4 regions of the Priestia sp. JNUCC 25 genome follow, and region 2 is predicted to be linked to each of the others. Evidence: riboswitches for the same ligand, from Rfam matches in the RefSeq annotation. Region 2 holds a riboswitch; each other region holds the start of a gene.
The links. Region 2 has a riboswitch for cyclic di-AMP ahead of JNUCC25_RS20565 (APC family permease). Riboswitches for the same ligand answer to the same signal wherever they lie in the genome.
Positions count from the first base shown of each region.

Region 1 (3,120 bases), 190 kb from region 2:
CTAAGAAAAAAATAAAAAGCATTGCAGTCACGTTAATCGCAAACGTGCTGATAATCATAATTTTTGAATGCAGCGTTAGTTTTTTGTACGATTTTTTCACCCACATATCAGCAAGGACGGTAAACCCTAACCCGCCAATAATGAACAGAAAAGAAATTGTTATGTTAATAATAGGGTCTCCTACATACTGAACTAAGTTATCAGACAGCAGTCCAAACCCTGCGTTATTAAAAGCAGAAATCGAATGAAACAAGCTAAAGAACAATCCCTTAGACCATCCGAATTCCGGAACCCAGCGTATTGCTAAGAAGATAAGTGCAACAAACTCAATTAAAAATGAAAAGATAAACAGCCTTTTAACTAGCAGCACAACTCCGCCGACGCTCGTCTGATTTAAGGCCTGCTGAACGAGCATACGCTCTTTAAATCCAATTTTTTTACCTAGCATCATAAAAATCAACACGGCAAATGACATAATGCCAAGACCGCCTATTTGAATTAACAGCATAATGATCGTTTGACCGATAACGGTAAAACGTGTACCTGTATCTACGACGGCTAAGCCGGTCACTGTCATAGCGGAAGTAGATGTAAAAAGGGCGTCTACCCACCGGATTGGCTCAGTAGTAGAAAAAGGCATCATCAATAGAAAAGCACCAATAATAATTCCTCCTCCAAAAATAGAGACAAGCAGCTGCGGAGGGGTAAGTTTAATGATTTGTTTTTTCATGAGTTAAACTCCTTCTTCTTCAAAACGGTTCAAATCGCGATTATGTCCGATAACAATCAGCATATCTCCTTGTTCAATTATTTCATGTGCGGTAGGCGAAATAACCATTTCCCCGTCTTTTCGCTGAAAGCCGATAATATTGCAGCCGTACTTGGCACGAATGTTTAAATCAAACAGCGTTTTATTATGAAGTTTCTTAGAGGCGACAATTTCGACAATACTATAATCCTTTGACAGTTCAATGTAATCAATGATTTTTTCTGACACCACGTGATGAGCAATACGCTTAGCGATATCGCGCTCTGGATGAATAACTTTGTCCGCTCCTATTTTTTCGAGCACTTTTTGATGATACATATTCACTGCCTTTACCCATACTTGCTTAACGCCCATATCTTTTAAAAGCATGGTTGCGAGTACGCTTGCTTCGATATCATCTCCAAACGAAATAAGCGCATGATCAACATTGCGGATACCTAGCCCCTTTAAGCTAGCTTCATCAATCGCGTTTGCTTGCACAACATATGTAGCTGAGTTGCTAAATTTATTTACTACCTCTTGATTGCGGTCAATAGCGAGCACATCCACATCCAGATTAGCAAACTCTTCAACCAAACTGCCTCCAAAACGACCTAATCCCAATACAGCAAACTGTTTTTTCATAATGTATTTATTCCTTTCTTCAACTGCTGTGTGTTCTCTTAGCTTATACTTTTTCTAAAAAATTACATCCTTTTCTTAAAAAAAGCGCAAAAAAACACAGGAAGGCTCCTGTGTTTTTCCACACTCTTCCCCCTCAAAACGCTTGCGAAGTTAGCTGTCGGGTTCGGGTTTTAAGAGTAACCCTACCTTTTTAAGGATTCACCCCGGAGCACAATATGTGCGTAAATAATGGGTCCTCCGCTCCGTAATGGATTAAGCGATTTTTATTCAAATGTCTATGATCTATTTTTTAGAATAATCGATTCGATTCATGATGCGTTTCACTTCACGAAAGCTATCTTACTCCTGTGGATTTTGTCTGTCAAGATATTTTTAGGGAAGATCTCACTTGCCCTGCAAGCTGCAAAAATCATATAAATCTAAACTGACAATCATTTTGTGAAATTGATCAAATAAATTAATAACAGCCAAAAGCTCTAACAGCTGCGTATCACTGTAAAATTTCTTTAATTGATTCATATCAGCATCCGTCAACTCCCTTGGACGCACCCGGTATACATCAATAAATCGAAACAGTAATCGATCTTTTTCTTCCAGCTCTTTTTCTCTTAACACTTTTTGATTAAGCGTCTCATCGCCTACATATGACATGCTCATACACGTCTCACAGCCGTTAACACCTGCTAGATAAAGCCTAATTTTTTCCTTAGTCTCTTTTTCTACTATATCGCTGTTCCAAAGCGTGTCGTAAAGCTCATCATACAATCTTTTTACATGCGGAATTAAATTCAATGCTTTTTCAAAATTTGTTCCCTCTTCGTTTGCTAACAAAACTCTTGCCATTTTTTACTCACTCCTTTTTAATTATTATAGTAAGAAAAATGGAAATTTCAGATTACATATAAAACATCTTATCTACTATTACTAATCAAATGAAACGTTAATGAGAAAGAAGGTTTTCAATTGAAAATTGATGAAATTGATTTATCGATTTTGCAGGCGCTGCAGCAAAACAGCCGCCTTTCCTTACGAGAGCTAGGAAAACAAATTAACCTGTCTCCTCCTTCGGTGGCAGAGCGAGTAAGGCAGCTAGAGAGCTTTGGCGTTATAAAAGGATATACGATCGATATTGATTATGAAAAGCTGCATTTGCCTGTGTCGTGTTTTATTGAAGTAACCATGAAAAACGGAGAGCATGAGCGTTTTAAACGATTTATTTCTCAGTATCCCTACGCTTTATTCTGTGAACGAATCGCCGGGCAAGCCTGCTTTATTACAAAGCTTCAGCTTCCTCACCTGCACGTACTCGAACAATTTATTAACGAAATTACACCTTATGCCAAAACGATTTCACACATCGCCCTTTCTCACGTGGAGATGGCTCCTGCATTATTGAGTCATTTAAAAGATGAAAAGTGATTGAAACCTAACGAAAGCGGTCCAATCTAAAAGCGAACAATGGGATCAATAAGCTCGTATGAATCACTTTTGACACCGCTGTTGATTTCTGTGCCAGGCTTCGCTTTCCGCAGGAGTCTTCGCCTTGCCCTCCAATCAACAGCTAGAACCAAATAAATAGATTAAACATACGTTCACCATACTAACGAAAAAATCCGAACGATTCATCGTTCGGATCTTCTTTCCATTAAACTACTTTTGTCCCAGCCTCTTTTATTCGTCCAACAGCATAAAAAATAACCCTCCAAAGCTGGAGGGTATAAATTTTC
Region 1 is NZ_CM132211.1:3,716,009-3,719,128, forward strand. It holds gene JNUCC25_RS19595 (TrkH family potassium uptake protein) at 1-730, opposite strand, end outside; gene JNUCC25_RS19600 (potassium channel family protein) at 734-1,393, opposite strand; cyclic di-AMP (ydaO/yuaA leader) riboswitch at 1,518-1,662, opposite strand; gene JNUCC25_RS19605 (carboxymuconolactone decarboxylase family protein) at 1,778-2,236, opposite strand; gene JNUCC25_RS19610 (Lrp/AsnC family transcriptional regulator) at 2,357-2,812, shown strand.
Region 1: linked by a shared signal. The riboswitch ahead of JNUCC25_RS19600 (potassium channel family protein) and the one ahead of JNUCC25_RS20565 (APC family permease) in region 2 are both predicted to bind cyclic di-AMP.

Region 2 (3,120 bases):
CTTTTCTCCTTGCTTAATGCGAAGCTGCTCTCCTACCGCTTCATAATGCGTATGAATGCGATGAAAAATATAGACAATAACCGGTAAGAAAATGAGCACGGACCATACTTGTGAAAACTTCGTTGTAAACAAAATGATTAGCACAGTTAAGGTAATAAGCGCACCAATTAAGTTAATGATTAGCTTTCCTTGCCAGCCGGCCGGCTTTTCTCTAAGCCATTTGACAATCATGCCTGTTTGAGAAAGCGTGAATGGAATGAACACTCCAACTGCATAAAGAGGGATTAATTGTTCAGTCGCTCCTTTAAAAGCTACAATTAAGACAATAGAAGCAATTCCAAGGGTCACAATTCCATTTGAATAGCCTAGTCGATCGCCACGAATTTGAAACATTCTTGGCATGTATTTATCAGACGATAAGTTGACAGCCAGCAAAGGGAAAGCTGAAAAGCCCGTATTCGCTGCTAGCACTAGAATTAGAGCTGTTGTGCCTTGAATAAAATAATAAAATCCATTTCGTCCAAACACACTCGATGCAATTTGTGATACAACCGTTTCATCTGCTTTTGGAGAAATGCCAAGCCAATAAGCTAAAAACGTGATGCCCGAAAATAAAACGGCTAAAATACCGCCCATCAGCATTAATGTATGAACAGCATTTTTTGCACCTGGCTCTTTAAAGTTAGGCACTGCATTTGAAATAGCTTCTACACCTGTCAATGCCGAACAGCCTGACGAAAAAGCTTTTAATAATAAAAACAAACTAATACCTGGCACTACTGTACCGAGAGATGGATGAAGCTCAGGTGAAACTTGACCTGTCGCTATTTTAAACAAGCCTACCGCTATTAACAAAATAAGAGCAATAACAAATAAATAAACCGGATAAGCTAATACAGAAGCGGATTCTGTTACACCACGTAAATTTAAAACGGTAATAAAAATCACCAGCAAACACGCAATTACTACATTGTAATGATGCAGCGTTGGAAAAGCCGAAGTTAAAGCATCGGTTCCTGCTGAAACACTCACGGCAACTGTTAAAATATAATCTACTAACAGTGACCCCCCAGCGATAAGCCCAGGATTTTCTCCTAAATTGGTTTTCGAAACAATATAAGCTCCTCCGCCTTGCGGATACGCATAAATAATTTGACGATATGAAAGAATTAAAGCCGTCAGGAGTACCAATACCCCAATCGCAATTGGAATCGAATACCAATAGGCAAGGACGCCGACTGTTGCAAGTACAATCAAAATTTGTTCTGTTCCATAAGCCACTGAAGATAAGGCATCTGAAGATAAAATAGCCAGTGCTTTAAGCTTACTAAGCTTTTGATCGCCTAACTCTTTTGTTTTAAGCGGCTTTCCAATCAATAATCTTTTGAGAACTGAATAGTTCACGCAATTTCCCTCCGATGATTGCCTAGCTACTATTTACTATTCATTGCTAAGCTCCGTTACAAGTTCACGAACAAGTGATATCATTCCTAAAAAATACCTTTTTATGTTAAAAAAGCGCACAAAAAAAACACTAAGGGTTCTCAGCGTTTTTACACAGCTTAAACCTCCTCTCCAAAACGCTTATGGGGTTAGCTGTCGGATTCGGGCTATGAGAGTAGCCCTACCTTTTAAAAAAGGATTCACCCCAAGTGACAATGCACAAATTTGGGTCCCCCACTTCTGACGAATTAAGCGATAACAGGTCAATATAATTTTCGGTTAAAGGGTATGATCGATAACATGTTTCTTTCATAACTATCCTTTGTTCTTAGATAATATACTCCCGTACAAATGGTTTGTAAAGCATTATTTTACGTAAACCATAAAATAGTACTTAAGGCGCTTTTAACAGAAAAACAAAAGGCCTTCTGCTCGCTTACAGAAGACCTTTTTGCTTTAACTTTTTGCTTTTAAAACGGCTGCTAGCTTGTTTTTCGTTTGAGGACCATAAATGCCATCTACATCATAAGGAAGATACACAAGCTGAAAACGTCTTACTGCATCTTTCGTTTGAACTCCATATATTCCGTCTACTGACCCTACTTTAAAATTAACTGCGTTTAATGCTCTTTGAAGCTGTTTCACGGCTTCTCCAGAATCACCTTGCTTTAAAATTCCATTGGGAAGTGGATATTGTTCAGCAGGTGGTGTTGGAGATGGGTTTGGTGAAGTCCCTGAAGGAATAACAATTGTTTTTCCAACCTGTAGTGTTAAAGGATCAGAAAGCCCTGTATTCGCTTCTTGAAGCGCTTGTACTGTTATATTGTACTTCTGTGCAATACTGTACAGCGTATCTCCTTGCTTGATCGTATACGTTTTTGTACCTGGTTCAGAAGGTGATGGATTTGGTGTTGGTGTTGGATTTGGGTTTGGAACTGCACGACGGGGTAAATTCAAATAGACGGCAATTCCTTTTGCATACGATTCACCCATGCTTTTTAAAAAAGCTTCGTTTTGGAGAAGTGCTGCATCGGTGCGGTTATCAATAAAAGCTATTTCAGTTAGTACTGCGGGCATATTTGTTAAGCGAAGCACCGCATAATTGGCTGACTTTCGACCGCGATTCGGATGATTATACGATAGCAGCGTTGGCTGTACTTGGCCGTGGACAATTGATTGAAACGTTTTACTGGCATTGCTAGCGCTTCTGTAAACATAATCTTCGTACCCTGTTCCTCCACCGGCATTTACGTGAATAGACATAAATGCATCTGCTCCCCACGAATTAGCTTGAGAAGCGCGCTGAGATAACGATAAAAAAGTATCTGTGGTACGAGTGGTTTTAATCGTAAAGTCACTGTAGGTGCTATTTAAATAGCTTATTAAATATTGTTGAATTTTTAAAACTAAGTTTTTTTCATACAGTCCATTCGCTCCAACTGCTCCTGCATCTGCCCCACCATGTCCTGCATCAAGATAGATTTTTTTCATATTACTTGTCCCTCCTTATTGTTAACATATGCAAGGGGGCAAAAAGTGCTACGTATACTAGCCTAGCAGGTGAAAAATCACTAAAAAAAAGACCCGCTGCCCAATGGCAACGGGTTATTCTGCTTTATAGACAGAATACTGAATAAGGATAGCTCTCAAGGAGTGACAGCTATATGCAGAGTGTTG
Region 2 is NZ_CM132211.1:3,901,866-3,904,985, forward strand. It holds gene JNUCC25_RS20565 (APC family permease) at 1-1,404, opposite strand, end outside; cyclic di-AMP (ydaO/yuaA leader) riboswitch at 1,567-1,708, opposite strand; gene JNUCC25_RS20570 (N-acetylmuramoyl-L-alanine amidase) at 1,900-2,934, opposite strand.

Region 3 (3,120 bases), 1.6 Mb from region 2:
AAAGGCAAGGTACATAGCTTTATGTGGGAAATTATTGTAGCAATCATTTTAGGGATTGTAGAAGGTTTAACAGAGTTTGCTCCTGTTTCGTCAACTGGGCATATGATTATTGTGGATGACCTGTGGTTAAATTCAAAAGAATTATTTTCATCTCCAGTAGCTAATACATTTAAAATTGTTATTCAGCTAGGGTCGATCTTAGCAGTAGTTGTTATTTTTAAAGATCGTTTTATTAATTTATTAGGATTAGGAAAAAAACCAGCTGCTCCAATTGGACCGACAAATCGCTTGAATTTAATGCAGGTAATTGTTGGTCTGTTACCCGCAGGAGTGTTAGGACTTTTGTTTGATGATTACATTGATGAACATTTGTTTTCTTTAAATACGGTGCTAATTGGCTTAGTGGTCGGAGCTGTATTAATGATTCTAGCAGATTTGTTTGGACCTAAACGTCCGCGTGTAGAGACGGTGGACCAAATGTCTTATGGACAAGCACTGGGTATAGGACTGTTTCAATGTATTGCTCTTTGGCCAGGTTTTTCTCGTTCAGGCTCAACGATTTCAGGAGGGGTTCTTCTTGGAATGAGCCATAAGGCAGCCGCAGATTTTACATTTATTATGGCAGTGCCAATCATGGCAGGAGCAAGTGGACTTTCATTGGTTAAAAACTGGCAGTATTTCACATCAGATGCACTACCGTTTTTTATTGCTGGTTTTATCAGCGCCTTTATTTTTGCGCTGGTATCTATTCGCTTTTTCCTGAAATTAATTAATCGTATCAAATTAGTACCATTTGCACTATATCGAATTGTTTTAGCGGCTATTCTATATTTTGTATTTTTATAAAATAAACACGCGTGTTCTTTAGTCCCTTAAACTTCTAATAGAGACTCAAAGAGCAAGAAAAAGCTATTGCAATGTTGCAATAGCTTTTTTGCATAAATATATATTATCGCCTTTTGAAAGCGTTTTACAAACATGGGTATTGACAAAACGTGTCGAAAAATAGTAAATTAATATTTGTGCAGTATAAAGTTAAGTAAAAGTAAGACTTCTGTTTAGTTTTATTGACTGTAAAAAACGTATGACAACGTATAGATCGTTTTAATTTTATAAAAACTGAATAATAAGCTTAATCGTATAGAGCGGGGGAATCATTATCGGCAGTAAAGCTGCCTTGGGGTGAATCCTTACAAAAGGTAGGAAACTCTCAATTCCGAATCCGACAGTTAACCCCGTTTGCTTTATTGAGAGAAAGAGCCCAAAATAGCGTAAGTAAAAGGCTGTTCTTTCTTAAGAATAGTCTTTTTTTGTTTTTTCAGAAAAGTATATACAAATGTCATACATCTTTGGGGAGGTACATCTATGAAAAAAATTCGTTTTGGTTTGGCTACGCAGATTTTTACCGGTTTAATCCTTGGTGTTCTTGTAGGGGTAATTTGGTTTAACGATCCGCGTGTAGTAACATACCTACAGCCGCTAGGAGACCTATTTTTAAGATTAATTAAGATGATTGTTATTCCAATTGTTATCTCAAGCTTAGTCGTTGGAGTTGCAGGAGCGGGGAGCGGTAAACAGGTCGGAAAGCTCGGCGTTAAAACCATTCTCTATTTTGAAATTATTACGACTTTTGCAATTGTAATCGGTGTATTGGTTGCTAATATTTTTCATCCTGGGCAAGGTGTAGACATTCATTCAGCACAGAAGAGTGATATTTCACAATACGTTGAAACATCCGAACAGCAAGAAGGAAAGTCAGTGGCTGAAACTTTCTTACACATTGTTCCAACAAACTTTTTCCAGTCAATTGTTGAAGGAGACATGCTAGCAATTATCTTCTTTACAGTGTTATTTGCACTTGGAGTAGCGGCAATTGGGGAAAGAGGAAAGCCAGTTGTACAATTCTTCGACGGCGTTTCTCACGCAATGTTTCACGTGGTAAACCTTGTAATGAAAGTGGCTCCAATTGGTGTATTTGCTTTAATTGGTGTAACAGTTTCAAAATTCGGCTTAGATTCACTCCTTTCATTAGGAAAGCTTGTTATCTTAGTTTACTTAGCGTTAATTTTCTTCCTACTTGTTGTATTGGGAGGAATTGCGAAATGGGCAGGAATTAACATCTTCCACTTATTCCGCTATATGAAAGATGAACTGTTGTTAGCATACAGTACATCTAGTTCTGAGACAGTTCTTCCGCGTATCATGGAAAAACTTGAAAAGATGGGCTGTCCAAAAGCTATCGTATCGTTCGTTGTACCAATTGGTTATACATTTAACCTAGATGGTTCCGTTCTTTATCAAGCGATTGCAGCGTTATTCTTAGCGCAGGTGTATGGTATTGATTTAACGATCGTTCAACAGCTGACGCTCATTCTTGTATTGATGGTTACATCTAAAGGAATGGCTGCAGTGCCAGGAACATCATTTGTTGTATTACTAGCTACTCTTGGAACAATCGGTGTTCCCGCAGAAGGATTAGCCTTCATTGCTGGAGTAGACAGAATCATGGATATGGCACGTACGGTTGTTAACTTAGTAGGAAACACACTAGCCGCAATTGTAATGTCTAAATCAGAAGGCAAATTTGACCCTAAAAAAGGTACAGAGGTCATGAAAGCCGGCTAATTTATAAATTAAAAAGCTACTTATTCTATTCAAAAAATTAGAATAAGTAGCTTTTTTCATAATAATTCCTTTATTATTATGGGAATTGACCCTATAATATGTAACATCAGGTATAAAAATATCCAAATTTTATTCTTATATAAAGCAGTCACTGGTTCCTTTCTTTATCAGTAAATATAGAGATAGCTTAGCTAGTAGGGGGATAGTAGAGTATGTGGAAAAAGCGAATATGGGTCATCGCCTCGATAGTAATCGTATGTTTGTTAATCCCTTACAGTTTACCGATTGTGTTTGCTTTATTAACAGCATTAGCACTTGAGGGTATTGTTCAGAAATTGCATCAATCTTTTAAAATGAAGAGAGTCTATGCAGTGCTTATGACCTTCATTTTATATGTTGTTTCGCTCATACTTATTGGATTTTTTATTGTTCGGACAATCGTTACGCAAGTGGTTGCTCTTTCAAAAATAGCGCCTTCCTTTGTAAAAGAAATCT
Region 3 is NZ_CM132211.1:422,998-426,117, forward strand. It holds gene JNUCC25_RS02305 (undecaprenyl-diphosphate phosphatase) at 22-846, shown strand; cyclic di-AMP (ydaO/yuaA leader) riboswitch at 1,120-1,259, shown strand; gene JNUCC25_RS02310 (cation:dicarboxylate symporter family transporter) at 1,366-2,625, shown strand; gene ytvI (sporulation integral membrane protein YtvI) at 2,838-3,120, shown strand, end outside.
Region 3: linked by a shared signal. The riboswitch ahead of JNUCC25_RS02310 (cation:dicarboxylate symporter family transporter) and the one ahead of JNUCC25_RS20565 (APC family permease) in region 2 are both predicted to bind cyclic di-AMP.

Region 4 (3,120 bases), 920 kb from region 2:
ATACAAGCCTTGAAAAAGAGTCGGGCTACCGTCAGTTAGAATATGTAAATGAACAGCTTCCAGATGTTCTAGCGGCCACTGATTATGTGATTACACGCGGCGGATCAAATGCTATCTTTGAGTTTTTAGCCCTTCATAAACCGATGATGATTATTCCTTTGTCAAAAGCACAAAGCCGCGGAGATCAAATTTTAAATGCACAGTCCTTTAAGAAAAAAGGCTACTGTATGGTTGTGGAAGAAGAACAGTTAACAAAAGAAGTGTTTTTGCGGGAAGTAAATGAGCTTCAGCAGCAGGCAAGTACGATGAAGCGTACAATGCGTGAAGCAACAAAAACGGATGCCATTTCAATTCTTGTAAATGAAATTGAGAAAATGAGTTAAAAAAAAGGCTGGGACAAACGTACTTTAGCCGAAGTGAAAAACGAACCATTGATCAAGGTGTTTGATTAGTGGTTCGTTTTTTTTGTTAAAGTGAACGTAGGTTTCACCTGTTCAGATCCTTCTAGCAGTTGATTGGAGGGCAAGAAGAAGCCTCCTGCGGAAAGCGAAGTCTTGCACAGAAATCAACTGCGGTGTCACAAGCGGTTCAGCTCATGTATCCCATTTGTTCATCTTTAGATGGGCTACATTCAGTCACAACCTTTTTTTCTTCGAATCTATTATTTTAAAATAATGAATATACATAGAAAAATAAAGCTTTTAAAATTTCAAAAAATGTTGTTGACAGTAAATTTTAACAGGAGTAAGATTACTCTCATGAAACGTTCCACTGTGAAACGCTGAGTCTTTTCTGAAAGAGAAGGAAAGAGCGGAGGACCCAATTATCAGGGGTGAATCTCTTAATTGAGTAGGGTTACTTTCTTGACCCGAACCCGTCAGCTAACTTCGTAAGCGTTAAGAGAGAGGATGGTGTAATCGTGGTCGTTTTCTATAACAGCGGATAGTACGCTCCTTTCAAAATATAGGTGAAAGGAGCGTCAAGATGCATTTATCTAAGCAAATGATTCAATTGATTGAATACCGAGCAATGTGCGACCAGCAATCTTTTGATCTAGCAAACCGCTATTTGTCTACGTTAGCTAATCAAAGTTTTAAACGCAGCAGTAAAAAACATAATTAAGTCTAAAAATTAAATAACAAATATACGCTTAATCAATTATGAGCGGGGGACCCAATATTTTGTACGTATGTACTAGGGGTGAATCTCTTAACTGAGTAGGGTTACTTCCATAACCCGAATCCGACAGCTAACTCCGTAAGCGTTTTGGGAGTAAAAAAATTCGTGTCGATCACGGCTTATTTGTCGTGCATTAAACCGCGGAAGAGAACTCTCTTCTGCGGTTTTTTTAATGGGGAAAATAGGAGAGCAGGCTATGTCTGCACCGTAAAGAGGATATAGTAGGGCTTTTAAAACGAGAGCAACAATACGTGAGGATTAAACAATCAAAGATAACCTTTCGCAGCTAGCTCACTTGGGCGTGATGCTTTACGCACAGAAACAGTCACTACGCTTAATCATGGGTGGTAAGAAACAGTTAGGAGGGAGCAACTTGGATATAATCATGCTTGGAACGCTTGCCATATTAACAGCTGCTATGTACGGAATTATTTGCTGGTCGTCTCATGTAGTAGACGAAAGAGAGGAGAAGTGAACATGTCGTTCATTTTGTTAGGTATTTCAGTTCTCGTTTTAATTTATTTAGTATATGTACTGTTAAATCCAGAACAATTTTAATAAGCGGAGGAATAAAACGTGGGAATTTTTCTACTATCAGTTGCGCTGCTGCTTGTTTTTGTAGCGCTTATTGCAAAGCCCGTAGGTATTTATATAGCGAATGTGTTTTCAAACGATAAAAACACTAGCTTGGTAGGGAAGATAGAATCGGTGATGTTTAAAGCGGCAGGAATTAAAGGGCATAATCAGACGTGGAAGCAATATGCACTTGCTCTCGTTTTGGCGAATACGTTTATGATTTTTGTGGTGTATCTTATCTTCCGGTTTCAAGCGGTACTGCCGCTTAACCCAAGCCACATCAAAGGAATGGATCCGGCCCTTGCTTTTAACACGGCCATTAGTTTTATGACAAATACGAACTTGCAGCACTACAGCGGTGAATCAGGTTTGTCTTATTTCTCGCAGATGGCCGCCGTTGTATTTATGATGTTTGCTGCACCAGCAACAGCCCTTGCAGTAGCAATCGCTTTTATTCGTGGGTTGGCAGGGAAGGACATGGGAAACTTTTTTGTTGATTTTGTGAAATCAATTACGCATGTTTTACTTCCTATTGCTTTTATAACAGGCATTTTATTTGCGTTTTTAGGTGTTCCTCAAACGTTAAGCGGAACGGTGACTGCCCATACATTAGAAGGGGCATCCCAGCAAATAGCAAGGGGACCAGTTGCTTCTTTTCTTTCAATCAAAGAGCTAGGCAACAACGGAGGGGGATTTTTTGGTGTCAATTCAGCTCATCCATTTGAAAATCCTAATGCGTGGAGCAATGTATTACAAATCGTCCTTATGCTTTTGTTGCCAACCGCACTTCCTTTTACGTACGGAAAAATGATCGGACAGCGTAAACAAGGTCGCATCTTGTTTATATCGATGAGTATGCTCTTTATTGTTATCTTAAGTACAGCGTTTGTAACAGAGTGGGGTGGCAACCCTAGACTTGATGCTTTTCATTTGAATGAAGCGAGCGGTTATATGGAAGGGAAAGAAGTTCGTTTTGGTGTCGGCATGTCAACTCTGTACGCCATCGTGACGACAGCAAGTGAAACAGGCGCAGTCAATGCCATGCACGATACCCTTACGCCTCTTACCGGGTTATTGACACTTGGAAATATGATGTTAAATACCGTATTTGGCGGTGTCGGAGCAGGATTTATGAATGTCATGATGTACGTCATCATCGCCGTATTTTTATCAGGTTTAATGGTTGGAAGAACCCCGGAATACGTAGGTAAAAAAATTGAAGGAAAAGAAATGAAGCTCATTGCCGTGACGCTTATTCTGCAGCCGCTGCTAATTTTAGGGGGAACCGCCGTAGCGTTCACTACTCATTTAGGAATGGAAGGTATATCAAACCCAGGCTTTCACGGGTTAAGCCAGGCACTGTAT
Region 4 is NZ_CM132211.1:2,980,220-2,983,339, reverse strand. It holds gene JNUCC25_RS15225 (undecaprenyldiphospho-muramoylpentapeptide beta-N-acetylglucosaminyltransferase) at 1-383, shown strand, start outside; cyclic di-AMP (ydaO/yuaA leader) riboswitch at 770-912, shown strand; gene JNUCC25_RS15220 (hypothetical protein) at 985-1,122, shown strand; cyclic di-AMP (ydaO/yuaA leader) riboswitch at 1,138-1,278, shown strand; gene kdpF (K(+)-transporting ATPase subunit F) at 1,657-1,737, shown strand; gene kdpA (potassium-transporting ATPase subunit KdpA) at 1,762-3,120, shown strand, end outside.
Region 4: linked by a shared signal. The riboswitch ahead of kdpF (K(+)-transporting ATPase subunit F) and the one ahead of JNUCC25_RS20565 (APC family permease) in region 2 are both predicted to bind cyclic di-AMP.